One region of the Pelomonas candidula genome, then DNA from elsewhere that is predicted to be linked to it. Evidence: predicted binding sites of a transcription regulator. Region 1 holds the regulator's gene; each other region holds the start of a gene.
What was found. Region 1 encodes sigma-54, which starts transcription at its own class of promoters, with help from an activator protein. Its sites were predicted from a motif close to TGGCANGNAANCTGCTTT; they were not measured.

Region 1 (10,370 bases):
GGCAGCCGAACTCCTGGACGGCGCTGGTGCGGCGCGTACGTGGCGCGAGCGCCGAAGTCGTGCAGGCGACCCGCGGCCCCGTCGTCGAGAACCACGCGCCGCAGTGGCTGTGCGCGCTGTGGTCGCCGCAACGGCTGGACGCGCCGCTGCTGGGGCGCTGGCCGGAGCTGGCCGCCCTGGTCGCCGCGGAGACGGCTTTCGGCGCGCTGCATCAGTTGCAGGCCCAGCTGCCGCCCGACGCTCTGCTGTGGCCGGCCGAACTGGCGGTGGACTGGGCGCTGATCGCCGAGATCGTGCTGCATCAGGATGCCCGGCTGCGCCCCACCCAGTCCCAGGCGCTGCGTGAGTTGGCCGAGGCGGAGCGGGGTGCGACCTTCGCTCGGCTGAACGACGGCTACGCCTGGCACAACCGCGTGGCGAGGCGGCGCGCGTGAGCGGCTACGCTCCATCGCTGGAGGTGGCCGCCGGTGTCGCCCGCATCACGCTGCGCCGGCCGCGCCAGGCCAACCGCCTGACGGTGGACGACCTCGCCACGCTGCGCGGCTTCATCGCAGACGTGAATGCGAACGACGCCGTGCGTGTGCTGGTGCTGGCTGGCGAGGGGCGGCATTTCTGCAGCGGCTTCGACCTGGGCGCACTGGTTGCCGTGGACGCCGGCGCGCGCTTCGGCGAACTGGCTGATGCGCTGGAGGCGGCCCGGCCCATCACCGTGGCGCGGCTGCACGGCGGTGTCTACGGCGGCGCGGCCGACCTGGCGCTGGCCTGCGACTTCCGCCTGGGCGCGCCGGCCGTGGAGCTGTTCATCCCGGCGGCGCGTGTGGGCCTGCATTTCTACGCCGGCGGGTTGCGCCGCTTCGTCGAGCGGCTGGGGCTCGCGACGGCCAAGCAGGTGCTGCTGGCAGGCCGCACGCTGGACGCGGCGGCGCTGCTGGCCCGGGGCTATCTGGACCAGCTGCTGCCCGACGTCGACACGCTGGACGCCGCGCTCGCGGCGCTGACGACCGAACTGCTGGCCATGGCACCGCTGTCATTGCTGCCGATGAAGCAGCACCTGAACGCCATCGCCGCGGGGCGGGTCGATGAGCAGCAGCTTGCGGCCGACATCCTGAGAGCGCGCGACTCGCAGGATTTGCTCGAAGGACAGGCCGCCTGGGCGGCAAAAAGGCCGGCTCATTTCAAGGGGTGTTGAAAGCCCTAGGCCGGGTCTTTCCGACATGGTGGAAAATACAGGGCCCGTGCGCCTGTCTGGCGCTACCTCTTACAACTCTTCGACAGGACCAGCGTGGCCAAAGAAACCACCAAGACCACCATCGAAGCGGATGGTCTGCGCTACCGCTCCAAAGCCCCGGGCTCGCCCTTCGCGGCGACCTCCTCTTTCGGCGCAGCAACGATGTCGTGCTTCCTCTGCGGCAAGCATCGCCCCCGCGCGATGCTGAAGTCCAAGAAGCTGCTCGGCAAATCCCAGCCCGTGTGCTCGCCGTCCTGCAAGGAGCTGGACGCGCAGATCGCCGCTAAATAGTTGACCCCTCGTCCAGTCCTGCGCCGCTGAACGCGGGCAGGCCTGACCGATCCCCCGAGGGGACGACGATGCTCGCGGGGCGTGCCCCGCTCGCACATCGCCAGACGGGCCTGCTTGGGAGCAGCCCGGCGCTCGGCCCGAAAAAGGCACTACGGCCTTGCCTCGATTCTTTGTTGACACCCCGTTGGTCCAGCCTGGCGAGATTTCTTTGCCGGCGGGAGCTGCGCGCCATGTGCAGGTGCTGCGGCTGCAGCCGGGCGACGAGCTGACGCTGTTCGACGGCAGCGGCCCCGAATGGCAGGCCGAGGTCACGGCGATGGGGCGCAGCGAGGTGCGGGTGGATCTGCTCGCGGCCGAACAGCCTCAACGTGAACTTTCACGTGCGGTGACGCTGGCCGTCGTCATGCCGGCCAACGACCGCATGGACTTTCTCGTCGAGAAGGCCACCGAGCTGGGCGCCGCGGCGCTGCAGCCGCTGGTGGGCGAACGATCGGTGCTGCGCCTGTCGGGCGAGCGTGCCGACAAGAAGCGCTCGCACTGGCAGGGCGTTGCCATCGCGGCGGCCGAGCAGAGCGGACGCACGGTGCCGCTGCGCGTCGAGCCGGTGCTGCTGCTGGCGGCCTGGCTGGCGGCGTTGCCGGCGCCCGTCGACGACGAATGGCGCGGGCTGCTGAGCCCGCGGGCGGCGTCGCCGTTGGCGGCGTTCCCGCAGCGACGCGCGCTGTTCCTCAGCGGTCCCGAAGGTGGCTTGAGCGACGCCGAAGAGGACGCTGCGCGTGCGCGCGGCTTCTCGGCCGTCTCGCTGGGGCCCCGCGTGCTGCGAGCCGACACGGCACCGCTGGCCGTGCTGTCCTGGCTGGCGCTGTCTTGAACCGCAAGCTCGCGCTGCTGGTCCTCGCGCAGGGCCTCTTTCTCACCAACAACATCTGCCTCGTGGCCATCAATGGCCTCGTCGGTCTCGCGCTGGCGCCCGTGCCGTGGATGGCGACGCTGCCGATCTGCGCCTACGTCGGCGGCGGCGCGCTGATGGCGCGCCTGGTGGGGCGTCATCAGCTGCGCTTCGGGCGTCGGCGCGGCTTCCAGATCGGCCTGCTCGTCGGCATCGCCAGCAGCTCGCTGGCGCTGTGGAGCGTGACGCACCAGCAGTTCTGGGGCGTCGTCACGGCGACGCTGGTGGGTGGCTACTACAGTGCCAACGCGGCGCTCTACCGTTTCGCGGCAACCGAGATCGTCGCGCCGGGCAAGCGCGAGGCGGCCATCTCGTGGGTGCTGGGCGGCGGCTGTCTGGGCGCCTTTATTGGCCCGACGCTGGCGCGCGAGAGCAGGGACCTGCTGGTGGCGCCGTTCGCGGGCGCCTACCTGCTGTTGATCGGCGTTGCGCTGATGGGGCTGGTGCTGATCTCGCTGATCGACTTCCCGCCGCTGACCCGGCCGGCGCCCGGCGCCGGAGGCCGTTCGACCCGCGAGCTGGTGCGCCAGCCCGTCTTCCTCGTCGCGCTGGCGGCGAGTGCGCTTGGTTACGGCGTCATGAGTCTGTTGATGTCCGCCACGCCGATCGCGATGGGGCAGTGCGGCCTGCCATTCGGCGACGCGGGCCTTGTGCTGCAGTGGCATGTGCTGGGCATGTTCGTGCCGAGCTTCTTCACCGGGCCGCTGATCCGCCGCGTGGGCGTGTTGCCGGTGATGGCGACGGGCGTGCTGCTGAACCTCGGCTGCGTCATGTTCGCGCTGTCGGGGCAGGACCTGGATCACTTCCTCGGCGCGCTGTTCCTGCTGGGCGTTGGCTGGAACTTCCTCTACATCGGCGGCACGACGCTGTTCACGCAGGCCTACCGGCCCGAGGAGAAGACGCGCGCGCAGGGGCTGATGGACACGGGCGTCTACGCGACGATGACGCTGACGTCGTTCTCGTCCGGGGCGTTGGTCACGACCGGCGGCTGGCGGTGGATGAACTGGGCCAGCCTCGTGCCCATCGCGCTGTGCGCGGCGGCGCTGGCCTGGCTGGCCATCGGTCAGCGCGCGTCGCGCTGAAGGTATTCGGCCGCCATGCGCGCGGCCAGTTCCTCGGTCTTCATGCGCAGCACGGCGGCCGGCGGCAGTTCGCGTTGCGTGACAAACGACGGTGTGCCAAAGCGCAGGCCCACGACGGCGCCGCCGTCGCCGATCTCAGGCAGCAGCGGGTAGGCACGCAGGCGCAGCACCAGCGTGCCCTGGTCGTCGGTGAACACCGCCGTCTCGACCAGCGTGCGGCAGCCCTGCTGGTCAGCCTGCTTCAGCAGCGTGCGGCCGATGGCCTGCACGTCGGTCTGCGCGCTGGCCATCGTCAGCGGATAGGCATGCTGCTGGTCGTGGCCGTCGAGCGCGTCGACGACGGCGGTGTTGAAGCGCTGGTTGATGTCGTCCCAGTCCGGGCCGCCCAGCTGCCGCAGGTTGCGTCCCTGGCCGAACACCACGCGACAGTCTGCGTGGGCGGCGACGGCGGCGATTGCCAGCGCGGCGGCGATCAGCTCACGCTGCATCGCCGTCCGCGGCGGGCTTGCGGGCCGAGCCCTTGACGAGGTCGAAGCGGAACAGCCGGCATTCGATGGGGCCGTTCCACATCGGCACGCGACGGGTTTCCTTCAGCCGCATCTTGCTCGGCAGCTTCATGTCGGGGCTGAGCATCCAGGCCGTCCAGCCGGCGGGGTTCTCGGTGTACTGGCGCTTCCAGTGAGCGGCCAGACGCGGGAAGAAGTCGTCGCCCGCATCCCTTTCCTCGCTGCCGCCTGCGTCGCGCGTCATCGCCGCCTTGCCTCGCACCTCGATGCGCTCGCCGTAGGGCGGGTTCATGACGATGGCGCCAGGCATGCCGTCCGGCAGCTGCGGTGCGGGGCGCTCCAGTGCGTCACCGCCATTGAACTGGATGTACTGCGCGACGCCCGCGCGCTCGGCGTTGCGGCGCGCGAAGTCGACCATGCGGAAGGCCACGTCGCTGGCGTAGATGGGCACGGCCGGCGGGTGGATGCGCGCGCGGGCGGCCTGGGCCATCTCGCCCCAAACCGCTTTCAGGGCAGGCGTGGAAAACGCGATCTGCCGCTCGAACGCGAAACGGCGCAGCAGGCCGGGGGCGGAGTCGCAGGCGATCAGCGCGGCCTCGATGGGGATGGTGCCGGAGCCGCAGCAGGGGTCGTGCAGCGCGCCCCCTGTTTCGGCCGTGCCGCGCCAGCCGGCGGCGGCCAGCATCGCAGCGGCGAGCGTTTCCTTCAGCGGCGCGTCACCCTTGTCGACACGCCAGCCGCGCTTGAACAGCGGCTCGCCGGAGGTGTCCACGTAGATGGCCGCGCGCTCGGGGCCGACGTGCAGCAGCACGGGCAGGTCGGGCGAGTGCGTGTCCACGCTGGGGCGCTCGCCGGTGTGCTCGCGCAGCTGGTCGCAGATGGCGTCCTTGATGCGCAGCGTCGTGAAGTTCAGGCTCTTTAGCGGCGAGCGCTGGGCGACGGTGTCGACACGGATGGTGTGGCGCGGCGTGATCCAGTCGCGCCAGTCGACGCGGCGGGCCAGCGAATAGAGGTCTTCCTCGTGACGGTACGGGCCTTCGATCAGCTCGACCAGCACGCGCTGCGCGAGGCGGCTTTCGAGGTTGATGCGCAGCACGTCCTCGGCCGTGCCGATCAGGCCGCAGCCACCGCGCAAGGCTTCGACCTTGCTGCGCACGCCGGGCGGCAGGAAACGTTTGAGTTCCTCTTCCAGCAGCGGTTCGACGCCACCGGGGCAGGATACGAAGAGGGATAACTTGTTGGGCAGGCTCACCCGGGCATTGTCGCCGCCCCTAAACTGGATAGCGTTATCCACGGCTCAACCCTGCCATGAAGCGACTCGTCCTGACCCTGGCCCTCGTGTTCGGCGCGCTGCAGGCGCAGGCTGCCGACCCGGCACCGGCCTACCCGCCGCACAGCATCCCGAACACCTTGCTGCGCGCGCTGCCGAAGAACGCCAATGGCCGCACCTATCAGCTGCACATCCACCTGCCGGCCTCGTTCGCCAAGGAGCCCGGGCGCCGCTACCCGGTGCTCTACGTGACCGACGGCTACTGGGACTTCCCGACCGTCGTCAGTTCGTACAACAACCTGAACTACGACAAGGTCGTGCCGGAGTTCATCACCGTGGGCCTGGGCTATGCCGGCGATAACCTCGACTACGGCGAGCTGCGCAACTGGGAACTGTCTCCTGTGCGCGACAACCCGCTGAGCGACAGCAGCGGCAACGCCGACAAGTTCCTCGCCTCGCTGGAGAAGGACATCTTCCCGCTGGTGGAGCGCGAGTACCGCGGCGACCCGGCGCAGCGCTACCTGGCCGGCAGCTCACTGGGCGGGCTGTTCACGCTGTATGCGATGTACGCCAGGCCCGATCTGTTCAAGGGCTACATCGCGGCCAGCCCGGCGGTGGTCGTCGGCAACGACTGGATCATCGGCCAGGCCAAGGCCTATGCCGCGACGGGCAAGCCCATCAAGGCGCGGCTGTATGTGACCGGCGCCGAGAACGAATGGCCCGCTTTCTTCGCCGGCATCCAGCGCTACCAGGCGCTGCTGCCGACGCTGAAGCACCCGGAACTGGTGTATCAAACCCGCGTCATCGACGGCGAGCGGCATGCGGGCACCAAGGCGGAAAGCTACACGCGCGGCATGCGCTTCGTGTTCGAGCCGCTGGCACCGGAGACGGGGAAGTCGAAGGATTGAGCCGCCATCCGGGCGACTGAACGTCGTATTTCGGGCTGAGCGCCGGGCCGCTCACAAGCCGACCCCTCTGGCGACGTGCTTGCGGCTCGATGCCGTAGGCATCGCCGTCCCCTCGGGGGCTGAGGCCGGACACAGAGCGTCCAGTGGACGGCCTGAGCCTGCCGAAGCTCTGCGGCGCCGCCGCGGAGTGGTCCCGGTCAGGCCTGCCGGCGTTCAGCGGCACGCGACTGGGCGAGGGGCGCGCTACAGCGCCTTGCGCAAATTCGCCGGCGCGATCTTCATGCCTTCGCGGTACTTGGCCACCGTGCGCCGCGCGCACTGGATGCCCTGCTCCTCGAGCATGGCCGCGAGGGCGCTGTCGGACAGCGGCTTCTTGGTGTCCTCCGCGGCGACGAACTGCTTGATCAGCGCGCGCACGGCCGTGCTGGACGCCTCGCCGCCGGCTTCCGTGCTCAGGCCCGAGCCGAAGAAGTACTTCAGCTCGAACGTGCCCCAGCTCGTCGCCATGTACTTGGCCGTCGTCACGCGCGAGATGGTGGACTCGTGCAGGCCCAGCTCGTCGGCGATCTCGCGCAGCACGAGCGGCTTCATCGCCAGTTCGCCGTGCGTGAAGAAGCCGCGCTGGCGCTCGACGATGGCCTGGCTGACGCGCAGGATGGTGTCGAAGCGCTGCTGGATGTTCTTGATGAACCAGCGCGCCTCCTGCAGCTGCCCGCCCAGCGGCGAGTTGCTGATGCCGCCGCGCGTGGCGCGCAGTGCGTTGGCGTAGAGCTCGTTGATGCGCAGCTTGGGCGCCACCTCGGGGTTGAGCATCACGCGGAACTCGCGGCCCACCTTGCGCACGATGACGTCGGGCACGATGGCCGCGGCGGCGCCTTGCGCGAAGCGGCGGCCGGGCTTGGGCTCCAGCTGCGTGATCATGACCTGCGCTTCGCGCAGCAGTGCCTCGTCGGCGCCGGTCTCGCTCATCAGGCGGCGCATGTCGCGCCGGGCCAGCAGCTCCAGATGACTCTTGCAGATCAGGATGGCGATGACCTGCGCCGGGCTCCTGGGCTGGGTGCGCAGTTGCAGCACCAGGCATTCGGACAGGTCGCGCGCGGCGATGCCGGCCGGGTCCAGGCTCTGCAGCAGCCGCAGAGCGATGCGCAGGTGGTCCAGCAGTTCCTCGCGATCCTCATCGTCATCGGGCGCCAGCGCGGCGGCGATGTCCTCGATGGGGTCTTCGAGGTAGCCGTCCTCGTTCAGCGACTCGATCAGCACCTGCACGGCGGCACGGTCCTCGGGCGACAGGCTCTTGCCGGCCAGCTGCTGGGCCAGGTGCTCGGCCAGCGTCGTCTCGGCGGATTCCTGGCTCTCGCGCTCGCCATCGTCGTCGCCCATGCCGGCGCCGCTGCTGCTGGGCAGCTCGCGGATGCCGTCGAAGTCGTCGCGCTCGGTGCCGTTCTCCCAGTCCTCGCGCTCGGTGCCGCCGAAGTCCTCGGCGCTCAGCTCGGGCGCGTCGCCGCCCTCGGACTCGCCGGCCGAGGCCTCGGTGCCGCTCTCTGCCGGTGCGTTGGTGGCCAGCTCGGGGGCACTGACGGTGAACTCCTCCTCGGTGTCCAGCAGCGGGTTCGTGGCCAGCATCTGCTCGACTTCCTGGTGCAGCTCCAGCGTCGACAGCTGCAGCAGGCGGATGGATTGCTGCAGTTGGGGCGTCAGCGCCAGGTGCTGACTGAGGCGTACCTGGAGGGTCTGCTTCATGGTGCGCAGCCTGCGTGTGGCGCATTCGGGCCGAGCGCCGGGCCGCTCCCAAGCCGGCCCGCGCTGGCGATGTGCTTGCGGCTCGATGCCGCAAGCATCGCCGTCCCCTCGGGGGACCGACCGGACTCGCTCGCATTCAGCGACGCGAGGATGGGCGAGGGGCTCACCATCCTCTACATCCTGAAGTTTTCGCCGAGGTAGACCTTGCGCACGTCGGCGTTGGCCACGATCTCGTCGGGCGTGCCCTCCGCGAGCACGGCGCCCTCGCTGATGATGTAGGCGCGGTCGCAGATGCCCAGCGTCTCGCGGACGTTGTGGTCCGTGATCAGCACCCCGATGCCGCGGCCCTTCAGGAAGCCGATGATGCGCTGGATCTCCAGCACGGCGATCGGGTCGACGCCGGCGAAGGGCTCGTCCAGCAGGATGAAGCGCGGCTGCGTGGCCAGCGCCCGGGCGATCTCGACGCGGCGGCGCTCGCCGCCCGACAGCGCGGGCGCGGGGCTGTCGCGCAGGCCTTCGATGGACAGGTCGTGCAGCAGGCCGTTGAGCAGCTCGTCGATGCGCGCCTTGCCGAGCGCGCGGCCCTTGTCGTCCTGCTGCAGCTCCAGCACCGCGCGGATGTTCTGCTCGACGGTGAGTTTGCGGAAGATGGAGGCTTCCTGCGGCAGGTAGCTCAGGCCCAGCCGTGCGCGCTGGTGGATGGGCAGGCGCTGCACTTCGGCGCCGTCGATGCGGATGACGCCGGCGTCCGAGCGCACCAGGCCCACGATCATGTAGAAGCTGGTCGTCTTGCCGGCGCCGTTGGGGCCCAGCAGGCCCACGACCTCACCGCAGTCCACGCGCACGTGCACGTCCTTGACGACCTTGCGGACGCCGTAGGTCTTGGCCAGGCCCTCGGCTTCGAGCCGGCTGCCGCAGGCGGCCGAACCGGCCGGCGAACGGGTGGACGCCTCGTCCATCACGAAGACTTGCCCGGCTGCAGCGTCGTCGACGGCTTCAGCGGCAGGGCCGCAGGCGGCGCGGACGCAGCGTCGTCGCCCGGCTGCGCGCGCGGCATCATGACGATGCGGGTGCGGCCGTTCGGGTTGGGCGAGGCGCTGCCGCCCTCCAGCGTGAAGACCTCGGTGCGGCTGTCGTAGACGATGACGGCGCCCGAAACCTGCTCCGCCACGGCGGTGCCACGGGCGCGGCGCACCTCGGCGTTGCCGATGAAGCGCACGGTCTCCGTGCGGGTGTCGTATTCCAGCTGCTCGGCCTGGCCCTCGATGGACTCGCCGGGCGTGTCGCGCCCCTGGCGGAAGCTGACCGGCTGGCCGGCGACCCCGCTGGCGGACAGCTGGTAGTAGCCGTCCGGCGTCTCGCGCACGTAGACCTTCTCGGCGCGCAGCATCAGGCTGCCGCGCGTGATGACGACGTTGCCCTGCAGCTCGGTGCGCTGGTTGACGTTGTCAATCTGGCCCGGCTTGTCCGACGACAGCGTGAACGGCTTGAGTCGGTCGGCCTTCTCCGCCTGGGCGGCGAAGGTGGCGATCGCGAGGACGAGCGGGATCAGGTGGCGGGGCATGGCGGCACGGAAGTTGCAGGCCATTCTAGGGGCCTGCAACCGCGCTCAGCCTTTCCCTCGCGACAACTTGATCAGGAAATCCGCGACGGCCAGCGCCGCCTGTCCGTTGGCGGCTTCGCTCTGGCTGGGCTCGCCGGCCAGGCCGGGACCGGTGCGGTAGCGGCCGCCAATGACCAGCGTCGGCACGCTGTCTGCGCCGGCAAGTTCGGCCATCTTCTGGCCCTGGGCCAGCTTGCCCTGCACGCCGAAGGACGAGAAGGCCTGCTTGAACTTGGCCTGGTCCACACCCAGCTTGCCAACGAGATCCACGACGCCGGCTTCATCCGTCGCGTCGATGCCCATGCGGTGGAAGGCGTTGAAGATGCCGGCGTGCACGGTGGGCGTCAGGGCGCCCATGGCCTCCAGCGCGTAGAACATGCGCGCGTGCAGCTTGAGCATGGCCTGCTGGCCCACCGGGATGCGGCGGAACGTCACGTCGGGCGGCAGCCGGTGCAGCCAGTCGCCCAGCAGCGGGTCGAACGCGAAGCAGTGCGGGCACTTGTAGAAGAAGAACTCGATGACCTCGACCTTGCCCGGCGCGCCGGGCAGCGGCTGGGCCAGGCGCTGGTAGTGTCGGCCCTCGACGGGCCCGCCCTGGGCCCAGGCGGCCGGCGTGGTGGAGGCAAGCCCGGCCGCAGCCAGGGTGAGGGTGGCGTCACGACGCTTCATGGTCAGGCCTTGGCGCGAATGCGCTGGATGAGGAAATCGGCAATCTGCAGCGCGCGCTGGCCCAGCTCCTGCTCGGTGGCGCGCTGGCCCATGCCGGCCTGGCTGGGCGAGGTGAGGAAGCGGC
Region 2 (10,370 bases), on a different contig from region 1:
CCATGTCTTGTCCCTCCGCTCAGCCGAGCACCGTCTGCGCGACGATGTTGCGTTGCACCTCGTTCGAGCCGCCGTAGATCGTCGTCTTGCGGACGTTCAGGTAGTTGCCGGTCAGCGGGATGGCATGGTCGGCGCCACCGATCCACGCACCACCCAGCCACTGGTCGCCCTGCCAGCCGGCCTCCATGGCCTCGTGGACGTAGGGCAGGGCCAGCGGGCCGCCGGCCAGCATCATCAGCTCGGTGTAGCGCTGCTGCAGCTCGCTGCCGCGGATCTTCAGCAGACCGGCGACGTCCAGCGGCTGCTTGCCGGTGCGCTCGCCGGACAGCACGCGCAGCACCATCATTTCCAGCGCGACGACGTCAACCTCGCATAGCGCGATCTGGTCGCGGAAGCGGGCGTCGTCCATCAGGCCCTCGGCCTTGGCGATGCGCTTGAGTCGCTCCAGTTCGCGTTTGGCGCGGTTCACGTCGGCGATGTTCGTGCGCTCGTGGGAGAGCAGGTGCTTGGCGTAGGTCCAGCCTTTGTTCTCTTCGCCGATCAGGTTTTCGGCCGGAACCTCGACGTTGTCGAACCAGACCTCGTTCACCTCGTGCTCGCCGTCGAGCATGATGATGGGCTTCACGCTGACGCCGGGTGTCTTCATGTCGATCAGCAGGAAGCTGATGCCGGTCTGCGGCTTGCCCTCGGTGGACGTGCGCACCAGGCAGAAGATCCAGTCGCCGTACTGGCCCAGCGTCGTCCAGGTCTTCTGGCCGTTGACGATGTACTTGTCGCCCTGGCGCTCCGCGCGGCACTTCAGTGAGGCCAGGTCCGAACCCGAGCCGGGTTCGCTGTAGCCCTGGCTCCACCAGACTTCGCCGCTCATGATGCCGGGCAGGAAGCGCTGTTGCTGTTCCGGCGAGCCGAACGCCATGATGACCGGCGCCACCATCACCGGGCCGAACGGCACGATGCGCGGCGCGCAGGCGAGAGCGCATTCCTCCTCGAACAGGTGGCGCTGCACCGCATTCCAACCCGGCCCGCCGAACTGCTTCGGCCATGCCCAGCCGTGCCAGCCTTTCGCGCCGAGGATCTTGGCCCAGCGCTGCAGGTCGTCCTTGTTCAGGCGCAGCGCATGGCGCACCTTGTGGGCGATGTCTGCCGGCAGGTTGGCGCGCACCCATTCGCGCACCTCGGCGCGGAAGGCGAGTTCCGCATCGGTGAAGTTGAGGTCCATTTGTCTCCCGCGTCGCTGCGTTGTCGTGATGGGAATGCCGGGCGTTTTAGCACGGTCGTTCGCATCGCGTCTGTCCGGACTGGGACAGTGGCTATTGCACGCGGCAATGAAAAAAGGCGCTCCGGAGAGCGCCTTTTCGAAGGGGTGTCGCAGTTCAGGCTGCGGCCTTGGTGCGACGGCGGCGAATGCCGGCGACGCCCACCAGTGCGATGCTGGCAAGGGCGAGCGAAGCCGGTTCAGGCACCTTCTTCGTCGTCGTACTGCCGCAATCGGTCGCTGCGCTGCCCGAGCAGACCGACGTCGTGACGCCGAACAGCTTGAAGTAGTCGTCGCTATCGCTCAGCGTGCCGCTCTTGGCCGTCGTGCCGGCGAGCGTGCTGTTGTAAGCCATGATCAACCACCAGCTGGAGCCGACGCTGGACGACGTCACGGTCGGGGTGGAGCCGGTCACGCCCGTCGAGGTCGCCCCGTTGATGGCGGTGTAAGGCGACGTGGTGTCGGTCTGCAGGTCGCCGTAGTTGCCGACCAGCGTCCAGCCCGCGGCAGTCAGACCGGCGGCGGTCGCGGTGGTGCCCGACAGGGTCGGGGCGGTGGTGGAGTTCAGGCGGAACACCGAGACGTCGGCATCACCGCTCCAGTAGCCGATGCCGACACTGGTCAGCACCACGCTCTGCGAGAAGCTCAGCAGCACCATCTCCTTGTTGCCGACGTTGTCGATGGCGTGGTTCGGGGCGGTTGTGCCGTCGGAACCCATGCCCAGACCGCCACTGTAGTGCAGCAGCGTGGAATTGGCATTGCCCGCTGTAATGCTGGAGGCGCCTGAGGCGATGTAGCCGCCGCTGATGTTCAGCGTGCCGTCGGTGGCGGAATAGGACGTCGTCGCATTGGCGCCGTCCGTGGTCGTCACGCCGGTGAATGCCCAGGTGGAGGAGGCCTGCGCCGTGGCGCCAGCGCCTGCGAATGCCAGTGCCAGCAGAACCCTGGAAATTTGTTTTTTATTCATACGCCGCCTCGAAGGAGTTGCTTTGAGGGGAGCTAAGCAAGCTGCGTGCCATCGGAGAAATCCGTTGGAAAACAAGCGCTTGGCGGAGCTTCCGGCTCAAGTGTGTGGAAAGTGTAAAGAGTCCTGACGCGCTTGGCGTGCCGTTGAGCCCCTCAATTGAGGGTGGCCAGTGTGCGCTTTGCGTCATCGAGAGCGTCGAAGTTGCCCGCCTTGATGGCCGCCTGCAATTCCTCCCTGGCTTCCGGTGCGCGCGAGGCCTGGGCCAGCGCAGCGCCGAGGTGGTAGCGGATTTCCGCCAACTCGGGCGAGCGCAGCCGGGCGTCACGGAGCAACTGGATGGCCCGGTCCAGCTTGCCCGCCTTGAGGTTGGCCCAGCCGGCCGTATCCAGGACGAGCGCATCCTTGGGCCTCAGGGCCAGCGCCTGTTCGGCGACCTGGACGGCCGTCGGGTCTTTCAGGCGGATCAGCACATTTGCGAGGTTGTTGAGCGCCTCGGCGTCTTGCGGGTTGATCTTGGCGACCGCCTCGTACCGTTGCCGGGCCGGCGCGAAGGAGCCGGCGCGTGCCTCCGCGTCGCCGATCGCCTTCATGACGGCGGTGTCGCGCGAGTTGCGCGCCAGCCATTGGTCGGCGGTGTCGCGGGCCTCCTTCGTCCGCCCCTGCCGCGACAGCGCCGTGACGAGGCGGGCGACGTTCGTGCTGCGGGGCGCCAGTTCCTGCAGCTTGCGTAGTGCCTCGATCTCCTTCTGCGGCTCGTTCCTGACCCGTGCGACCTCGGCCAGCAGCACATAGGCGGCTTCCGACCTGGGATCGAGCTTCAGCAACTGGCGCGCCTTGGCTTCGGCGCTGCCGGTGTCGTTGCGGCGCAGGTCGACCTGCGCCATCAGGCTCAGCGCCGTCGGGTTGTCGGGAGAGCCGCTGAGCGCCTTGTCCAGGCTGTAGCCGGCACCCTGCGCATCCTGCGCCTGCAGCTGCTGCGCGGCGATGTTGACCAGTTGCTGGGTGTTGAAGGATGCCTTGCGGGCCGCGTTTGTGAGCGTGAGCTTGGCTGCAGCCGCATCGCCGTTCGAGAGCTGGGCGGCGGCGAGGGCGCGCAGTACGTCGATGTCGTCAGGCTGCTTGGCCGACAAGGTCTTGGCGGCCTGCAGTGCGAGGGCTGGCTTGTTCTTGCGCCGGTACCACTCGACGAGCGCGAAGTCGGCACGCAGCTCCCGCGGGCCGCTCGCCTCAGCGGCGCTGCGCAGCCACTTCTCGGCCTCGTCGTCCTGGCCGCGCAACTCGTTCAGTAGCGCGAACTCGAATTGGACGTCGGCTCGGCGCTCGTTTGACTTCAGCAGTTCGCGCAGCCGCTTGTCGGCCGCGTCGAAGGACTTCGTCATCGCATCGATGCGGGCCATGCCGAGCTGGGCGTCGATGAGCTTGGGGTCGAGCCGCAGCGCGCGATCGAAGCCCTGCCGGGCGCCGCCCAGGTCGCCGCTGCTCTGCCTGAGAGTGGCATCCAGCAGCGCCAGCGAGGCCTCGTTGGGCATGCGCTTGACGGCTTCGCCGGAGACGCGCAGCGCGTCCGCCAACCGGCCTCCGCGTGCATACGCCTTGATCAGCGCCAGCGTGGCGTAGATCTGCCTGGGGTTGGACTTGTAGACCTTCTCGAGCTGTTCCAGCGCCATCCGGTCCTGGCCGATCTGGAGCAGGCCGATGCCCAGCGCGGTCCGCATGTCCGGGGATTCCTGCTGCTTGAGCGCGTCCTGCATCAGGGCCGCGGCCCGGGCACCGCGCCCCTGGTTGATGTGCAGGCTGGCGAGCATCAGCAACGCCTGGCTGTCGGTCGGGCGGCTGCGGGTGTATTCCTCCAGCAGCTCCTGGGCGCGCCCGGGATTGGGCTCGTTCAGCGCGATTTGAGCCAGCAGTTTCAGCAGCGGGCTGCCGGGCTGCTGCCGCGCGGCCAGCTCGAGATAAGGCTTGGCCTTCTCGAACTCCGCCAGGCCATAGTGCGCCAGGCCGTTGAGCATCAGGAACTGGGTGCGGAAGCGGATGAACTCGATGGGCACCGGGTCCAGCAGGTCGGTGACCTGCTTCAGCGCCGCCTTGGTGCCAGGTGCGTCGCCCCGGCGCTCGCTGATCAGCGCGCGCAGGTAGGCGGAGCGGGGGTCCTTGGGGTGCAGCTTGGCGGCGACCGTGAGGTCGGCGAGCGCGTCGTTGTCCCGGTTCAGGTCGGCGAGCAGGCCGGCACGGGCGATGCGGGCTTCAAAGTGCTTCTCGTCCAGGCTGATGACGCGGTCGTACGTGGCCAGCGCTTCGCGCAGGTCGCCCGCCGCGTGCATGACCGAGGCCCGCTGGTACAGCGCGTCCGTGCTGTCGGGCTGCATCTTGAGGGCCTGGTTGGCCGCCGTCACCGCCTCCGTCCATTGCCGGGCGCGGATTCTCAGCGGCACCTCGGCCACCCAGGACTGGATGGCGTTCGGGTCGAGCTTGCGCGCCTCCTGCACAGTGGCCAGCGCGTTGCGTGGGTCGCCGAGGTCCGAATAGGCGGCAGCCCGCTCCAGCAGCAGGTCACGTCGCGTCGTGGTGCCCAGGCCGTCGACCGACAGCCTGGGGTCCGAGAGCACCTGTTGCTGCTTGCCCTGGGCGCTCAGCGCCCGCGCCAGCGGCACGCAGATCTCGGCCCGGTCGACGCCGAGCCGGATCGCCTCGGTGAAGGCAACCTCGGCGGCCGCGGGCTGGCTGTCCGCCAACAAGGCCTTGCCCAGCAGGACCTGGACGGACAACTGGTTCTTGTCAGCCTGCAGCGCGTTCTTCAGCTGGATGATCGCGCCCGCGATGTCCTTGGCCTCGTAGCGCTTCAGTGCGTTCTCGTAGTACTGGGCGGCCTTGGCGGCGTCCTGGGCCTCGGTGGCGGGCGACGCGGCGATCAGCAGCGCGGCCAGCAGGCCGGAGAGCGGGGCGGTGTGACGGGTCATCGGGGCGGCCGGCGATTGGAGGCGCCGGATTCTTGCAGAAGCCCGTCGGGTCGAGCGGGCGGGGTCAGTAGCGCAGCTCCAACGTCATGACATCGTTCTCGCGGCGCATCTGGAAGCGGTTCAGGAAGCTGTTGCCCAGCAGCACGTGTGGCATCCGGGCGGGGATGACGATGGCGCTGACGTTGCGCACCTCCACGTCGCCGATCCGGATGCTGGCCAGGTCGATCACGTAGGCCGGCACGATGCCGTTGGCTGTCTGGGTGACGACACGCTTGCCGTTGACGAAGCGTAGGCCCAGCCTCTCGGCCTCTGCCTGGCTGAGGGCCACGCTGGTGGCGCCGGTGTCGATCAGGAAGCTGGTCGCCTGGCCGTTGATGGTGCCGGGGGTCGTGTAGTGCCCATCCGGGCCCGATGCCATGACGATGTAGCGTTGCTGCTCGGTCGACGACACGATGCGCGCCGGTGCCGCGCCCAGTTGCAGGGTCTGGCGGCGCCCGGCGGTCTCGACGACGGCCCGGCCGTCCTCCAGCGCGACGAGCCTGACGCCTTTGGCCGTGGCGCCCACCTCCAGCGTGCGCGGCTCACCGTCGATGATGAGCAGCGCCGCCCTCGAGCCCAGCATGCCATTGAGCTGGACCTGGGGCGATGCGGGCTGCGCCGGCGTGGCCATGGCGAGGCCGAGCAGCGCGAGCGCAAGCCAGCAGCGGCGCATGCTCAGTCGCGGAAGTTGTTGTAGGTCAGCGGCGTGTCGCTGAAACTCTTCTTCAGGTGGGCGATGCCCGCCTGCAGGTCGTCACGGTTCTTGCCCGTCACGCGCACGGCGTCGCCCTGGATGCTGGCCTGGACCTTGAGCTTGCTTTCCTTCAGCGAGTTCACGATCTTCTTGGCCAGCGTGGCCTCGATGCCTTCCTTGATCTTGTAAACCTGACGCACCTTGTCGCCACCGAGCTTCTCGATCTTTTCCTGCTTGTCGAGGAAGCTGATGACGACGTCCTGCTTGGTCAGCTTGGCGTAGAGCACGGCTTCGATCTGCTCGAGCTGGAATTCGCTGTCGCCGGTCGAGTGGATTTCCTTGTCCTTCAGCTCGACCTTGGCGCCCGTCCCCTTGAAGTCGAAACGGGTACCGATTTCCTTGATTGCGTTGTCCACGCCATTGCGGATCTTGACGTGGTCGGGTTCGAGAACGGTGTCGAAGCTGGGCATTTGCAGTCGGGGGGTAAAGGGTCTGCGAAAATTTTCCCATGCCCACGCCCTCACCGACCCCCTCCAAAGCAGTGCCCAACGGCGTGCCGATTCCCCTTGCGGCCAATCCGGCCCTTCTCGTCGAGACCGACGTCAACCTGAAGCCCTACAACACTTTTGGCCTGCCGGCCGTCGCCAGGCGGCTCGTGCGCATCCGCGAGGCGGCGGACGTGCGCCGCGTCGTCGACCACCCCGAACTGGGCCGTGCGCCGAAGTTCGTGCTGGGTGGCGGCAGCAACCTGGTGCTGACCAAGGATGTCGACGCCGTCGTGCTGAAGGTGGAGATCCCCGGCATCCGCCTGCTGGAGGAGCGCGATGACGCTTGGATCGTCGAGGCCGGCGCCGGTGTCGTTTGGCACGACTTCGTCACGTGGACGCTGGATCACGGCTACCCCGGCCTCGAGAACATGGCGCTGATTCCCGGTACCTGCGGCGCCGCGCCGGTGCAGAACGTCGGTGCCTACGGCATCGAGGTGAAGGACCGGCTGGAGGCGGTGGAGGTCATGGACCTCGTCACGGGCCGGCCGGCGCTGCTGCCCGCGGATGTCTGCCGCTTCGGCTACCGGGACAGCGTGTTCAAGCACAGCGACTTCGGCGGGCTGGCGGGCAAGAGCGTCATCACGCGCGTGCGCTTTCGCCTGCCCAAGCCGTGGCAGCCGGTGCTGGGCTATCTGGAGATCGAGCGCAAGATGGCCGAGACCGGCATCAGCTCGCCGACGCCGCGGCAGATCTACGACTGGATCGTCGCCGTGCGCCGCGCCAAGCTGCCGGACCCGGCGGTCATCGGCAACGCCGGCAGCTTCTTCAAGAACCCGGTCGTCACGGCCGAGCAGTGCAAGGACATCATCGGCCGCGACCCTGGCATCGTTCACTACCCCATGCCGGATGGCAGCGTGAAGCTTGCGGCCGGCTGGATGATCGACGCCTGTGGATGGAAGGGCAAGACGGTGGGGGGCGCGGCCGTCTACGAGAAGCAGGCGCTGGTGCTCGTCAACAAGGCCGATGCACGCGGCGCCGAGGTCGTCACGCTGGCGCGCGCCATCCAGGAGAGCGTCTACGGGCGCTTCGGCATCCGGCTGGAGCCGGAGCCGGTCGTCGTCTGATGTGAATCCTGCCGCCCGCTGTCGGCGGGCTGGTTCGATGATGGCCGCCTTCTGTTGTGGGAGGCGGCGATGAGCGACAACAAGACACTGAACCGGCGCGTGCTGCTGGCCTGGCTGGGAAGCCTGGGCGCCCCGGCGTTCGCGCTGGAGCCGCTGCTGGCGAAGAACGCGCCGATGGGCATCGACCCCAGGGCGTATCTCGTCAGCGAGAAGCTGGACGGTGTGCGGGCGCTGTGGGATGGCACGACGCTGCGCTTTCGCAGCGGCCGCACGGTCTCTGCGCCGGCCTGGTTTCTGGCCGGGCTGCTCAAGACGCCCCTGGACGGCGAGTTGTGGATGGGGCGGCGCAGCTTCGATGTACTGTCGGGCATCGTGAGGCGGGCCGAGCCGGTGGATGCCGAGTGGCGGCGTGTCCGCTACCGCGTCTTCGAGCTGCCGGCTGGTGAGGGCACGTTCGAGCAGCGGGCCGACAGGCTGAAAGCGCTGGCTGGCGAGGTCGTCCAGCCGGTCGAGCAGCAGCGTGTCGCATCGAACGCCGAACTGCGCGCCAAGCTGAAGCAGATCGTCGACGCCGGCGGCGAAGGGCTGATGCTGCATCGCGCCGATGCGCCACTGGCGTCGGGCCGCAGTGACCTGTTGTTGAAGCTCAAGCTGCTGGCGGACGCCGAAGCCGTCGTCGTCGGGCACGAGCCGGGCAAGGGCCGCTTTGCCGGCCAGCTCGGTGCGTTGGAACTGCAGACGCCCGAAGGCGTGCGTTTCAAGCTCGGCACGGGCTTCACCGAAGCCCAACGCCGTGACCCGCCACCCGTCGGCGCGATGGTCACCTACCGCTACCGAGACCTGACGCCGGCTGGCAAGCCTCGGTTCGCGAGCTTCGTCCGCGTGGCGGACGATTTCTGAGCGATCAGCCTTCCAGCTTGGGCAGGCCGCCACCGGCCAGCAGGCCCGTGCCGGTGTAGATGCCCAGCTTGCCGCGGGTGTCGGTGATGTCGAGGTTGCGCATCGTCAGCTGACCGATGCGGTCGGCGGGGCTGAAGGGCGCGTCTTCCACCTTTTCCATCGACAGCCGCTCGGGCGCGTAGGTCAGGTTGGGGCTCTTCGTGTCCAGCAGCGAGTAGTCGTTGCCGCGGCGCAGTTCGATGGCGACTTCGCCGGTCACGGCGCGGGCAATCCAGCGCTGGGCGGCTTCGCGCAGCATGATGGCCTGCGGGTCGAACCAGCGGCCCTGGTACAGCAGGCGGCCCAGCTTGCGGCCGTTATCGCGGTACTGCTCGATGGTGTCCTCGTTGTGGATGCCGGTGACGAGGCGCTCGTAGGCGATGTGCAGCAGCGCCAGGCCCGGGGCCTCGTAGATGCCGCGGCTCTTGGCCTCGATGATGCGGTTCTCGATCTGGTCGCTCATGCCCAGGCCGTGGCGGCCGCCGATCTTGTTGGCCTCGGCCAGCAGCGCCACCGGGTCGCGGTACTCGACGCCGTTCAGTGCGACGGGCACGCCTTCCTCGAAGCGCACGGACACCTCTTCGGCCTTGACGACCACGTCATCACGCCAGAAGGCCACGCCCATGATGGGGTTGACGATGCGGATGCCGCTGTTCAGGTGCTCCAGGTCCTTGGCCTCGTGCGTGGCGCCCAGCATGTTGGAGTCGGTCGAGTAGGCCTTCTCGGCGCTCATCTTGTAGGCGAAGCCCTTCTCCGTCATGAAGGCCGACATCTCGGCGCGGCCGCCCAGTTCGTCGATGAAGGTCTGGTCCAGCCAGGGCTTGTAGATCTTCAGCGCCGGGTTGGTCAGCAGGCCGTAGCGGTAGAAGCGCTCGATGTCATTGCCCTTGAAGGTCGAGCCATCGCCCCAGATGTTGACGCCGTCGGCCTGCATGGCGGCCACCAGCATCGTGCCGGTCACGGCGCGGCCGATGGGCGTGGTGTTGAAGTAGGTCACGCCCGCGGTGCTGATGTGGAAGGCGCCGGCCTGCAGCGCGGCGATGCCCTCATGAACCAGCTGTGCGCGGCAGTCCACCAGCACGGCCTTCTCGGCGCCATACAGCATGGCCTTGCGCGGGATCTCGTCGTAGTCGGGCTCGTCGGGCTGGCCCAGGTTGGCCGTGTAGGCGTAGGGCAGGGCGCCCTTGAGCTTCATCCAGTGCAGGGCCGCCGAGGTGTCGAGGCCGCCGGAGAAGGCGATGCCGACCTTCTGGCCGACGGGAACGGATTGCAGGATCGTGGACATGGGTGAAGGTCTCTTCTTCAGGCGACGAGGGGTTGCCACCGGGGGTGGCGCTGGATGTAGACGTGGACGTAGCTGCAGGCGGGCACGACCTTGAGGCCCTCCGCCTGGGCCCATTGCAGGCCGGCCTCGACGAGCTGGGCCGCCAGGCCCTGGCCGCGGTAGGCCGGTGGCACGCCGGTGTGGGTGAAGGTGACGCGACCGCCGCCCAGGCTGTAGTCGAGCACGCTGGTCGGCGTGCTCGGCAGCGTGAATCGTTGGCGGTCGGGTTCGTGCTGGGGTGTCATTCCGTGGGCGTCTTCAGCGCGACGGGATGGATCTCGACCGACGCGTTCGCGGTGGACACGTAGACGCTGCCGTCCTGGATGCTGATCTGCAGCTGCATGCTGCGCTCGGCCAGGGCCGCGAGGGCCTGCGACTGCTCGGCGGGGATCTGCCAGACGGCCAGCTTGGGCGCGCGCGTCAGCTTGCCCTCGATGCCGCGCCACCAGACCTCGGTGCTGGACGCGTAGCTGTAGACGCTGACGCGCTCGCTGCGGCCGTGGGCCTTCATCAGCCGGCGATCGTCGGGCTGGCCGAGGTCGATCCAGTGCACGACGTCGCCGGTCAGGTCCAGTTGCCAGAG
Region 3 (10,370 bases), on a different contig from region 1:
TGCGGCCGGCGACCTCGGCGCGCTCGACATGGCGCATCTGCCGGCGCAGCAGCCAGCTGGCGACGGCGATCAGCGGCAGGAAGCCGGCCACCAGCACCAGCGCCAGCGGGCGCACGCCATTGGTGGCGGGCTCGCGCAGCGTCAGCTCCAGCGCCGCGTCGGTCAGCGTGGCCTGAGCCAGCGGGCTGGCACGCAGCGGGCCGGTCAGCGCGACGCGGTAGCTCGGCAGCAGGCCCTGCGCCGCACGCATCGGCGAATCCGTGGACGAGGCGATGACCTGGTCGGCGCTGTCCACCAGCTGCACGTCGTACTTGCGCGCCAGCCACCAGGGCACGCCGCGCTTGAGCAGCAGCGCCGGCGCGTAGCGCACGACCAGCACGCCGCTGGTGCCGACACGGGCGGTCAGGTGCAGCGACAGGCCATCGTCGGAGTGCGCGGCCTCGGCGTCCTCCGGCACCTCGGCCAGCACGCGGTTGCGGGCGTCCAGCCACGTCACCGACAGCCACAGCCGGCGCAGCCCCGCGTTGACCTCGGGGTGGGCCGCCAGCAGCGCCGCGCTGGGCGCCTCACCGGCCAACGCCGCCGCGAGCTGGCGCAGATGGGATTGCTCGTCGTCGATGCGGTCGCGCAGCTGGGCCTCGGTGCTGAGGGCGTCGGAGATCATCGTCTGGCGCTGCTGCTCCTGCTCGTCGGCCTCGTTGGCCCGCACCCAGCCCAGCACGCCCAGCACGAAAACAAGGGATAACCCCAGGGGCGCCAGCCAGAGGCTTCGGGTCAGGACGTCGCGCAATTGCATGCTCCGCAGTCTAGGGAGCGCCGCGCCCACGCGAAATGTGGAACTCCACAACTACCCTTCGAGCGGGCCGGCTTGAAGAATGCGATCCAAACCACGGAGACAGACTTTGGCCCTCATGCCCCGCCGCCTGCTGCTTGCCGCAGCGCTGGCCCTTCCCGTCGCGGCCCAGGCCGAGGCGCCCATCGTCATCAAGTTCAGCCACGTGGTCGCCGTCGACACGCCCAAGGGCCGGGCCGTGCAGCGCTTCAAGGAAGAAGCGGAAAAGCGCACCGCCGGGCGGGTCAAGGTCGAGATCTACCCGAACAGCCAGCTCTACAAGGACAAGGAAGAGATGGAGGCCCTGCAACTGGGCTCGGTGCAGATGCTGGCCCCGTCGCTGTCCAAGTTCGGGCCGCTGGGCGCCAAGCAGTTCGAGATCTTCGACCTGCCTTACCTCTTCACGTCCGAACAGCAGTTCGTGCAGGTCACCGAAGGCAAGATCGGCCAGGAGCTGATGGGCGCGCTGGAGGCCCGGGGCATCCACGGCATGGCCTTCTGGAGCGGTGGCTTCCATGTGTTCTCGGCCAACAAGCCGGTGCTCAAGCCCGCGGACCTCAAGGGCCTGAAGATGCGCATCCCCAGCTCCAAGGTGCTGGAGGCCAGCCTGCGCCTGATGGGCGCGCTGCCGCAGACCATGCCGTTCTCCGAGGTCTACCAGGCCCTGCAGACCGGCGTGGTCGACGGCACCGAGAACATCCTGTCCAGCTACACCTCGCAGAAGTACTACGAGGTGCAGAAGCACATCACGCTGACCAACCACACCCACACGGGCTACGCAGCCATCGTCAACAAGAAGTTCTGGGACGGCCTGCCGGCCGACATCCGCGCGGCGCTGACCGAGGCCATGAAGCAGGCCTCCGACTACGAGCTGCAGCAGGTGACCCAGGAGAACCAGGAAGCGCTAGCCGCGCTGCGCAAGAACCCGCGCGTGCAGGTGCACGACCTGAGCGACGCCGAGCGCGCCGTCTGGCGCACCACGCTGCTGCCCGTACACAAGGAGATGGAGCCGCGTGTCGGCGGCGCCCTGCTGACTCGGGTCTACCAGGCCACCGGCGCCGCGAAGTGAGCCCGTTCCCACCGACACCCAACCATTCCAAGCAAACAAGGAGACACGCCATGAACCTCTTCACCCGTCGCACCGGCCTCGTCCTGGCCGCCCTGATGACCCTGGGCACCGCCGCCCAAGCCCAGGCGCCCATCGTCATCAAGTTCAGCCACGTCGTCGCCAACGACACGCCCAAGGGCAAGGGCGCGATCCGCTTCAAGGAGCTGGCCGAGCAGCGCACCAACGGCCGCGTGAAGGTCGAGGTCTACCCGAACAGCCAGCTCTACAAGGACAAGGAAGAGATGGAGGCGCTGCAGCTGGGCTCGGTCCAGATGCTGGCCCCGTCGCTGGCCAAGTTCGGCCCGCTGGGCGCCAAGGAGTTCGAGGTCTTCGACCTGCCCTTCCTGTTCAAGGACACGGCCGCCTTCCGCGCCGTCACCGACGGCCCGCTCGGTGCCGACCTGTTCAAGAAGCTGGAGCCCAAGGGCATCAAGGGCCTGGCCTACTGGGACAACGGCTTCCACATCATGAGCGCCAACAAGCCGCTGCACCACGTGGCGGACTTCAAGGGCATGAAGATGCGCATCCAGTCCAGCAAGGTGCTGGACGCGCAGATGCGCGCGCTGGGCGCGATCCCGCAGGTCATGGCCTTCAGCGAGCTCTACCAGGCGCTGCAGACCGGCGTCGTGGACGGCACCGAGGGCGTGCCCAGCAACTTCCTGACGCAGAAGATCTCCGAAGTGCAGAAGCACATGACGCTGTCCAACCACGGCCACCTGGCCTACGCGGTCATCGTCAACAAGAAGTTCTGGGACGGCCTGCCGGCCGACATCCGCACGCAGCTGGAAGGCGCCATCAAGGACGCCACGACCTACGCCAACGCCATCGCCGCGACCGAGAACGCCACCGCGCTCGACAAGATCAAGGCCAGCGGCAAGGTCACGGTCTACACGCCCACGCCGGACGAGATCAACGAGTGGAAGAAGGCGCTGATGCCGGTCCACAAGGAGATGGAGTCGCGCGTCGGCAAGGCCACGATCGACGCCGCCTACAAGGCTGCCGGCTTCGTCGCGCCGAAGTAAGCCCCGCTCCCGAGTCGTCCCGCCTTGCCCCGGCCACCCTGGCCTGAGGCGGGCGTGGCCGTTTCCGTTCATCGGAGAAAACAATGCTGAACAAAGTGCTGAACCATCTGGAGGAGTGGCTCATCTCCCTCCTGATGGCCTCCGCGACGCTGATCATCTTCGTCGCCGTCATGCACCGCTATCTGGCCGGTGTGCCCTACATCCAGGACTACGCGCTCAAGCTCGACATGAGCTGGGCGCAGACGCTGTGCACCATCCTGTTCGTGTGGATGTGCAAGTTCGGCGCGGCCTACGGCGTGCGCACCGGCATCCACGTCGGCGTGGACGTCGTCATCAACCGCATGAGCGACAAGAACCGCGGCCGCTTCGTCATCTTCGGCCTGATCGCCGGCGCGGTGTTCACCGGCGCCATCGCCGCGCTCGGTGCCGTCTTCGTGTGGAAGAACGGGGCGCACTACGCCTTCCTCGATCTCATCGGCCGTCCCAGCGACGACGTGCCCGAGGGGCCGACCGACCCCGACCTGGAATGGCACACCTGGATCATCTACCTGGCCATTCCGCTGGGCTCGGCGCTGATGAGCTACCGCTTCATCCAGGTCTGCGTCGCGTTCTGGAAGACCGGCGAGCTGCCCAAGCATGACGAGTCCCACGTCGAGGGCGTGGACGAACAGGCGCCGCTGCAAGTGGAGGCCCGCCAATGAACGCCCTCATCATCTTCGGCCTGCTGCTGGCGCTGATGCTGACCGGCATGCCGATCAGCATCTCGCTGGGCCTGACGGTGCTGACCTTCATCTTCACGATGACCGATGTGCCCGCGATGGAGGTGGCACACAAGCTGTTCACCGGCATCGAGAAGTGGGAAATCATGGCCGTGCCGTTCTTCATCCTGGCCGGCAACTTCCTCACGCACGGCGGTGTCGCGCGGCGGATGATCAACTTTGCGACGAGCATGGTCGGTCACTTCCACGGCGGCCTGGCGCTCGCGTCCATCCTGGCCTGCTCGATGTTCGCGCTGGTCTGCGGTTCGTCGGTCGCGACCGTCGTGGCCATCGGCTCCATCGTGCTGCCGGCCATGGTGGCCCATGGCTACCCGATGCGCTTCGGCGCCGGCGTCATCATCACGGCCGGCTCGCTCGGCATCCTGATGCTGCCGTCGATTCCCAAGGTCATCTACGCGATCTCGACCAACACGTCGATCGGCGCGCTGTTCGTCGCCGGCCTGCTGCCCGGCATCGTGCTGGCGCTGATGCTGGCGGCCGTGACGTGGTGGATCGCCCGCCGCAACAACTACCCGCGTCTGGCGCGAGTCGGCTGGGGCGCCCGCTTCAAGGCCTTCCGCGAAAGCTTCTGGGGCCTGCTGCTCGTCGTCATCATCGTCGGCGGCATCTGGTCGGGCGCCTTCACGGCGACCGAGGCCGCGGCGATGGCAGCGGTGTACTCGTTCTTCGTCTCGATCTTCGTCTACAAGGATCTGAAGCTGAAGCAGGTGCCGAAGGTCCTCAGGGACTCGGCCAACATGTCCGCGATGCTGCTCTACATCATCACGAACGCGGTGCTGTTCTCCTTCGTGCTGACCAACGAGAACCTGCCGCACCAGCTGGCCGACTGGCTGCTGTCGATGAACCTGGGCCAGCACGGCTTCCTGTTCGTCGTGAACCTCGTGCTGCTGGGCGCCGGCAACTTCATGGACCCGTCGTCCATCATCCTGATCATGGCGCCGATCTTCTTCCCCGCAGCCATGCAGCTGGGCGTGAACCCGGTGCACTTCGGCATCCTGATCGACGTGAACATGGAAGTGGGGCTGTGCCACCCGCCCGTGGGGTTGAACCTCTACGTGGCCTCGGGCATCTCCAAGCTCGGCATCACCGAGCTGACGAAAGCCGTCATGCCCTGGCTGCTGACGATGATCGCCTTCCTGATTCTCGTCACCTACTGGCCGTGGCTGACGCTGGTCGTCCCGCACGCGATGGGCATGCTCTGACGACTTAGCATCCCGTCCACCAAGCCCGGCCCCGGCCGGGCTTTCTTCCATCTGGACACCCTCACCGATGAGCCCTCTCTTCTTCGCGCTGGCGCTGGTCCTCGTCGTGCTCTTCGTCTACATGGGCCGCTACAGCGGCCGTGTGCGGGCGGAGGCGACGCGCTTCATCGCCTCGCCGCCGGACGCCGTGCAGGCCCGCGTCGCGGACCTGGCGCAGTGGCAGGCCTGGAACCCCTGGCTGGAACACGCGCGCGACACGCCGGCCCGGGTGGACGGCGCCACGCTGTCCTGGGACGTGCCCCAGGTCGGCCGCGGCCGTGTGGTGGCCCGGGGCCCGCTGCGGCAGCAGCTGTCGTTCGCGCTGCCCTTCAAGTTCCAGGGCCGTTCGGACTGGCGATTCGAGCCCGCCCCGGGTGGCACGAACGTCACCTGGCGCTTCAAGGGGCGCGTCGCGTTCACGCTGCGCGCCTTCGCCGCAACCGTACAGGGCGCCACCCAGCTGGACCTGCGCTTCGGCCTGGACCGCCTGGCCGCCGCGCTGGGCGCCGATCCCGAGGCGTACACGCTGGACTACGCCGGCGCGCGCGACCAGTCGGCACGAAGCGTCGCCCAGCAGCCCTACCGCGGGCCGCTGGACACGCTGGCCGCCGAACTGCCGCCGCGCATCGCCGCTGTGCGCGCGCAACTCGCCGGTGCCGGCGTGGGCGCGGACGGCACTGCCATGGTGCTGTACCTGAAGACCCAGCTCAAGCTGCGCGTCGTCGACTGCCAGGTCGGCGTGACGCTGTCGGCCGACGCCGCGCCACCCGACGGCCTGAGCCTGCGCGAGCTGCCCGCCCACCGCGCCTACGTGCTGCGCTTCGACGGCCTGCCCGAGGCGCTGGAGCTGGCCTGGTACCAGGGCATGCAGCGCCTGCGCGTCGAGCAGCTGCGCCCCCACCCGCAGCTGCCGCCATACGCCCTCTATCTGGGCGAAGCCGCCCCCGGACAGCGCGCCGTCGTCGAGCTGCACCTGCCGCTGCTCGGTTGAGGCACGCAATTTGCACTGCCCCGGGGCATGGACACGTCCCCATTCCCTCTGCCGGGTCTGCGCGTGCTGCTGGCCGACGCCGGCCAGCGCCGCAGCCCGGTCATCCGCCTTGAGCTGATCCGGCTGCGCTGCCAGTTGGTCGACGTGCTGGACCTCGTCGCCGAACCCGATGCGCTGGCCCTCGCGCTGCAGCGCCAGTCGCCCGAGATCCTGCTGATCGACTGCGACCAGCCCACGCCAGCGCTGCTGGCCCAGCTGGCCGAGGCCCAGCGCCAGCACCCGCGGCCCGTGCTGCTCGTCGCCGAGCAGATGACGCCGGAACAGATGCGAGCCGCACTGCAGGCAGGCGCCAGCGCGCTGCAACTGGCCGGCCTGCCGCCACAACGCCTGGGCGCGCTGCTGCAGCTGGCGCTGGCGCGCTTCGAGCACGACCAGTCACTGCAGCGCGAGCTGCGCCAGACCCAGACCCAGCTCGCCGAACGCAAGCTCGTCGAGCGCGCACGCGGCATCCTGATGCGCGAGCAGGGCCTCGACGAAGAGGCCGCCTTCCAGCGCCTGCGCCAGCTCGCCATGGCCGGCGGCCAGACCCTGGCCAGCGTGGCCACGCGGCTCATCGACGCCGATCAACTGCTGCGCCAGCGCTGATCGCGCACCGCCGTCGCGCCCCGTCTCCGGCCTGGGGCGCGACGCACCAACAAACTCTCCCGACCCATGCACCGTCGCGACGCAAACCGCACGTCGCGGCCGCCGCCTCGCGCCAAGCGCGTGCAAAACGCCGGCATCCACGGCCCGCAAAAGCTGGCACGCAACCTGCTGAAAGCGGTGTGAGGCCTGCAATGGCGCAGGCCTCTCGGGCCGGCCGGCTGTGAGACGGCCGGCACTTCGGGACAACGGCGTCCGACCTCCTCCTTTCCGCACGCACCATCAATGCACGGTGCGGGCGGAGCCTGGTCGCACGGCGTTGCGCCCTGCATGACTAGGAGCCCGTGATGACCGCCTTCGATAACTCGACCGCCACGCCCCACCCGCAACGCCGCAGCCTGCTCGCCGCCGCTGCCGCACTACCCTTCACCGGCCTCGCCGGTGGTGCCTGGGCCCAGGGATCGGACAAGCCCGAGAAGGAGGAAGTGCGCATCGGCTTCATTCCGCTGACCGACTGCGCCAGCGTCGTCATGGCCTCGGTGCTGGGCTTCGACAAGAAGTACGGCATCAAGATCATCCCGACGAAGGAAGCCTCCTGGGCCGGCGTGCGCGACAAGCTCGTCAACGGCGAGCTGGACATGGCCCACGTGCTCTACGGCCTGATCTACGGCGTGCACCTCGGCGTGGCCGGCCCCAAGAAGGACATGGCCGCGCTGATGACGCTGAACCGCAACGGCCAGGCCATCACCCTCTCCAAGAAGCTGGCCGAGGCCGGCGCCGTGGACGGCCCCTCGCTCGCCAAGGTCATGGCCAAGGACAAGCGCGACTACACCTTCGCGCAGACCTTCCCGACCGGCACCCACGCGATGTGGCTGAACTACTGGCTGGCCGCGCACGGCATCAACCCGCAGAAGGACAGCAAGGTCATCACCGTGCCGCCGCCGCAGATGGTGGCCAACATGCGCGTCGGCAACATGGACGGCTACTGCGTCGGCGAGCCCTGGGGCCACCGCGCCATCATCGACGGCATCGGCATCACCGCCACGACGACGCAGGACATCTGGCCCGACCACCCCGAGAAGGTGCTGGGCACCACCGGCGACTTCGTCAAGAAGTACCCCAACACCGCGCGCGCCGTCATCATGGCCGTCCTGGAGGCCAGCCGCTGGATCGACGCCGGCCTGTCCAATAAGAACAAGATGGCCGAGACGATCGCCGACAAGGCCTACGTCAACACCAGCGTGGACGCCATCAACCAGCGCATCCTGGGCCGCTACCAGAATGGCCTCGGCAAGACCTGGGACGACCCCCGCCACATGAAGTTCTTCGACGACGGTGCGGTGAACTTCCCCTACCTCAGCGACGGCATGTGGTTCCTCACGCAGCACAAGCGCTGGGGACTGCTGAAGGACCACCCCGACTACCTGGGCACGGCCAAGGCCATCAACCAGACCAAGCTCTACACCGAGGCCGCCACCGCGCTGAAGATCAGCGTGCCCAAGGACGCCATGCGCAGCTCCAAGCTGCTCGACGGTGTCGTCTGGGACGGCAAGGACCCCGCCAAGTACGCCGACAGCTTCAAGGTAAAGGCTTGAACATCATGGTCTCCGCCGTCTTCCATTCCCCCAGCGACGCCGTCGCTCCCGAAGCGCCCGTCAGCGCCAACCGCCTCGCGGCGGCCAACGAAGCCGCCATGCCCGTCGAGGCGCCCAAGGCGAAGCCGAAGCGCATACCCTACGACTGGCGCGGCCTCGCCCTCAAGGTGCTGCCGCCGGTGCTCAGCATCGCGCTGTTGATCGGCCTGTGGGCCCTCGCCACGATGAAGGGCGGCAGCTTCCCGACGCCGGCCGCCACCTTCGACGCCGCCGTCAAGCTGTTCGCCGACCCGTTCTACCGCAACGGCCCGAACGACCAGGGCATCGGCTGGAACATCCTGAACTCGCTGGCCCGCGTCGGCATGGGCTTCGGCCTCGCGGCGCTGGTGGGCATTCCGCTGGGCTTCGCCATCGGCCGCTTCGAGTTCGCCAACCGCATGGTGTCGCCGCTGATCGCGCTGCTCAAGCCGGTCTCGCCGCTGGCCTGGCTGCCCATCGGCCTGCTGGCCTTCAAGAGCGCCAACCCGGCCGCGATCTGGACCATCTTCATCTGTTCCATCTGGCCGATGGTCGTCAACACGGCGGTGGGCGTGCAGCGCGTGCCGCAGGACTATCTCAACGTCGCCCGCGTGCTCAAGCTCAGCGAGTGGAAGGTCATCACGCGCATCCTGCTGCCCGCCGTGCTGCCCTACGTGCTGACGGGCGTGCGCCTGTCGGTGGGCACGGCCTGGCTCGTCATCGTCGCGGCCGAGATGCTGACCGGCGGCGTGGGCATCGGCTTCTGGGTCTGGGACGAATGGAACAACCTCAACGTCGCCCACATCCTCATCGCCATCTTCGTCATCGGCACCGTCGGGCTGTTGCTCGAATGGGCGCTGATCTCCCTCGCCAAGCACTTCACCTTTGAAGAGGATTGATGCCATGAAGCCGTTCATTCAGGTTCAAGACGCCGAGATGGTGTTCAGCACCCGCAAGGGCAAGTTCCACGCGCTGCAGGACGTCAGCCTCGACGTGCGGCGCGGCGAATTCATCACGCTGATCGGCCACTCCGGCTGTGGCAAGTCCACGCTGCTCAACCTCATCGCCGGGCTGCTGACACCGACGTCCGGTGCGCTGATCTGCGACGGCCGCGAGATCGCCGCGCCCGGCCCGGAGCGTGCCGTCGTGTTCCAGAACCACTCGTTGCTGCCCTGGCTCTCGTGCCTGGACAACGTGCTGCTGGCCGTCGAGTCCGTCTTCGGCGGCAAGGAGAGCCCGGCTCAGCTGAAGGTGCGCGCCCGCGCCGCGCTGGAGCTCGTGGGCATGAGCCACGCGCTGCACAAGCGCCCGCACGAGATCTCGGGCGGCATGAAGCAGCGCGTCGGCATCGCCCGCGCGCTGGCCATGGAACCCAAGGTGCTGCTGATGGACGAGCCCTTCGGCGCGCTGGACGCGCTGACCCGCGCCAAGCTGCAGGACGAGCTGCTGAGGATCGTTGCCCGCACGCAGAGCACGGTCATCATGGTCACGCACGACGTGGACGAAGCCGTGCTGCTGTCGGACCGCATCGTCATGATGACCAACGGCCCGGCCGCCACCATCGGCGAGATCCTGGAGGTGGGCATCCCCCGCCCGCGCGTCCGCGTGGAGCTGGCGGAGGACCCGCGCTACGTCGCGGCGCGCAAGGAAGTCATCGACTTCCTCTACACGCGCCACGCTCACGTCGAGCAGGCAGCCTGACCGACCATGCCGAAGTAACGCTTGAACGACTGGTCGACCGCGGCCCGGCCGCGGCCGATGATGTTCAGGCCCCAGGTGAAGCCGTAGACGTCATCGAAGTCGATGCCGCTCAGCCGCGCCTGCGTCTCGCGTACCAGCACCGGTCGCGCCGGCACGTGGTTGGGCACGCTGTACATGAAGCTCACGTGGCGGCGGTCCTGCGTCACGTGCAGCGAATCTCCCGCCAGCAGCAGCGACCGCTGCGGGCCCTGCCAGTGCAGCACGGCGCTGCCGGGGAAATGGCCGGGGCAGCGCAGCAGCGTCGCACCGCGGCCCAGGTCCAGCGTGTCGCCACGCCAGAACTCCACCCAGCGCGAGCCGCGGCTGACCCAGTCCCGGTCGTTCTCGTGCACATAGATGGGCACACCACCGAGCGCCTCACTCCAGCGCACCATGGCCGCG

Region 2: the regulator sigma-54 is predicted to act here: its motif matches at 2,256-2,273, upstream of xdp1 (exosortase-dependent surface protein XDP1).
Region 3: the regulator sigma-54 is predicted to act here: its motif matches at 6,773-6,790, upstream of ACG04R_RS15535 (CmpA/NrtA family ABC transporter substrate-binding protein).

The regions. Positions count from the first base shown of each region.
Region 1 is NZ_JBIGIC010000003.1:361,594-371,963, reverse strand. It holds gene ACG04R_RS07950 (hypothetical protein) at 1-434, shown strand, start outside; gene ACG04R_RS07945 (enoyl-CoA hydratase/isomerase family protein) at 431-1,189, shown strand; gene ACG04R_RS07940 (hypothetical protein) at 1,283-1,519, shown strand; gene ACG04R_RS07935 (16S rRNA (uracil(1498)-N(3))-methyltransferase) at 1,677-2,390, shown strand; gene ACG04R_RS07930 (MFS transporter) at 2,387-3,550, shown strand; gene ACG04R_RS07925 (hypothetical protein) at 3,532-4,038, opposite strand; gene ACG04R_RS07920 (THUMP domain-containing class I SAM-dependent RNA methyltransferase) at 4,028-5,308, opposite strand; gene ACG04R_RS07915 (alpha/beta hydrolase) at 5,365-6,234, shown strand; gene ACG04R_RS07910 (RNA polymerase factor sigma-54) at 6,478-7,974, opposite strand; gene lptB (LPS export ABC transporter ATP-binding protein) at 8,148-8,933, opposite strand; gene lptA (lipopolysaccharide transport periplasmic protein LptA) at 8,933-9,538, opposite strand; gene ACG04R_RS07895 (thiol:disulfide interchange protein DsbA/DsbL) at 9,584-10,246, opposite strand; gene ACG04R_RS07890 (thiol:disulfide interchange protein DsbA/DsbL) at 10,249-10,370, opposite strand, start outside.
Region 2 is NZ_JBIGIC010000002.1:58,900-69,269, reverse strand. It holds gene ACG04R_RS03845 (acyl-CoA dehydrogenase family protein) at 1-4, opposite strand, end outside; gene ACG04R_RS03840 (acyl-CoA dehydrogenase family protein) at 20-1,219, opposite strand; gene xdp1 (exosortase-dependent surface protein XDP1) at 1,374-2,222, opposite strand; gene prsT (XrtA/PEP-CTERM system TPR-repeat protein PrsT) at 2,375-5,179, opposite strand; gene ACG04R_RS03825 (retropepsin-like aspartic protease family protein) at 5,244-5,891, opposite strand; gene ACG04R_RS03820 (YajQ family cyclic di-GMP-binding protein) at 5,894-6,382, opposite strand; gene murB (UDP-N-acetylmuramate dehydrogenase) at 6,466-7,524, shown strand; gene ACG04R_RS03810 (DNA ligase) at 7,594-8,424, shown strand; gene argG (argininosuccinate synthase) at 8,429-9,748, opposite strand; gene ACG04R_RS03800 (GNAT family N-acetyltransferase) at 9,766-10,032, opposite strand; gene ACG04R_RS03795 (YaeQ family protein) at 10,029-10,370, opposite strand, start outside.
Region 3 is NZ_JBIGIC010000007.1:154,995-165,364, reverse strand. It holds gene ACG04R_RS15570 (ATP-binding protein) at 1-796, opposite strand, end outside; gene ACG04R_RS15565 (TRAP transporter substrate-binding protein) at 912-1,901, shown strand; gene ACG04R_RS15560 (TRAP transporter substrate-binding protein) at 1,952-2,962, shown strand; gene ACG04R_RS15555 (TRAP transporter small permease) at 3,046-3,663, shown strand; gene ACG04R_RS15550 (TRAP transporter large permease) at 3,660-4,943, shown strand; gene ACG04R_RS15545 (SRPBCC family protein) at 5,011-5,973, shown strand; gene ACG04R_RS15540 (ANTAR domain-containing response regulator) at 6,001-6,618, shown strand; gene ACG04R_RS15535 (CmpA/NrtA family ABC transporter substrate-binding protein) at 6,963-8,210, shown strand; gene ntrB (nitrate ABC transporter permease) at 8,216-9,127, shown strand; gene ACG04R_RS15525 (ABC transporter ATP-binding protein) at 9,132-9,929, shown strand; gene ACG04R_RS15520 (hypothetical protein) at 9,908-10,370, opposite strand, start outside.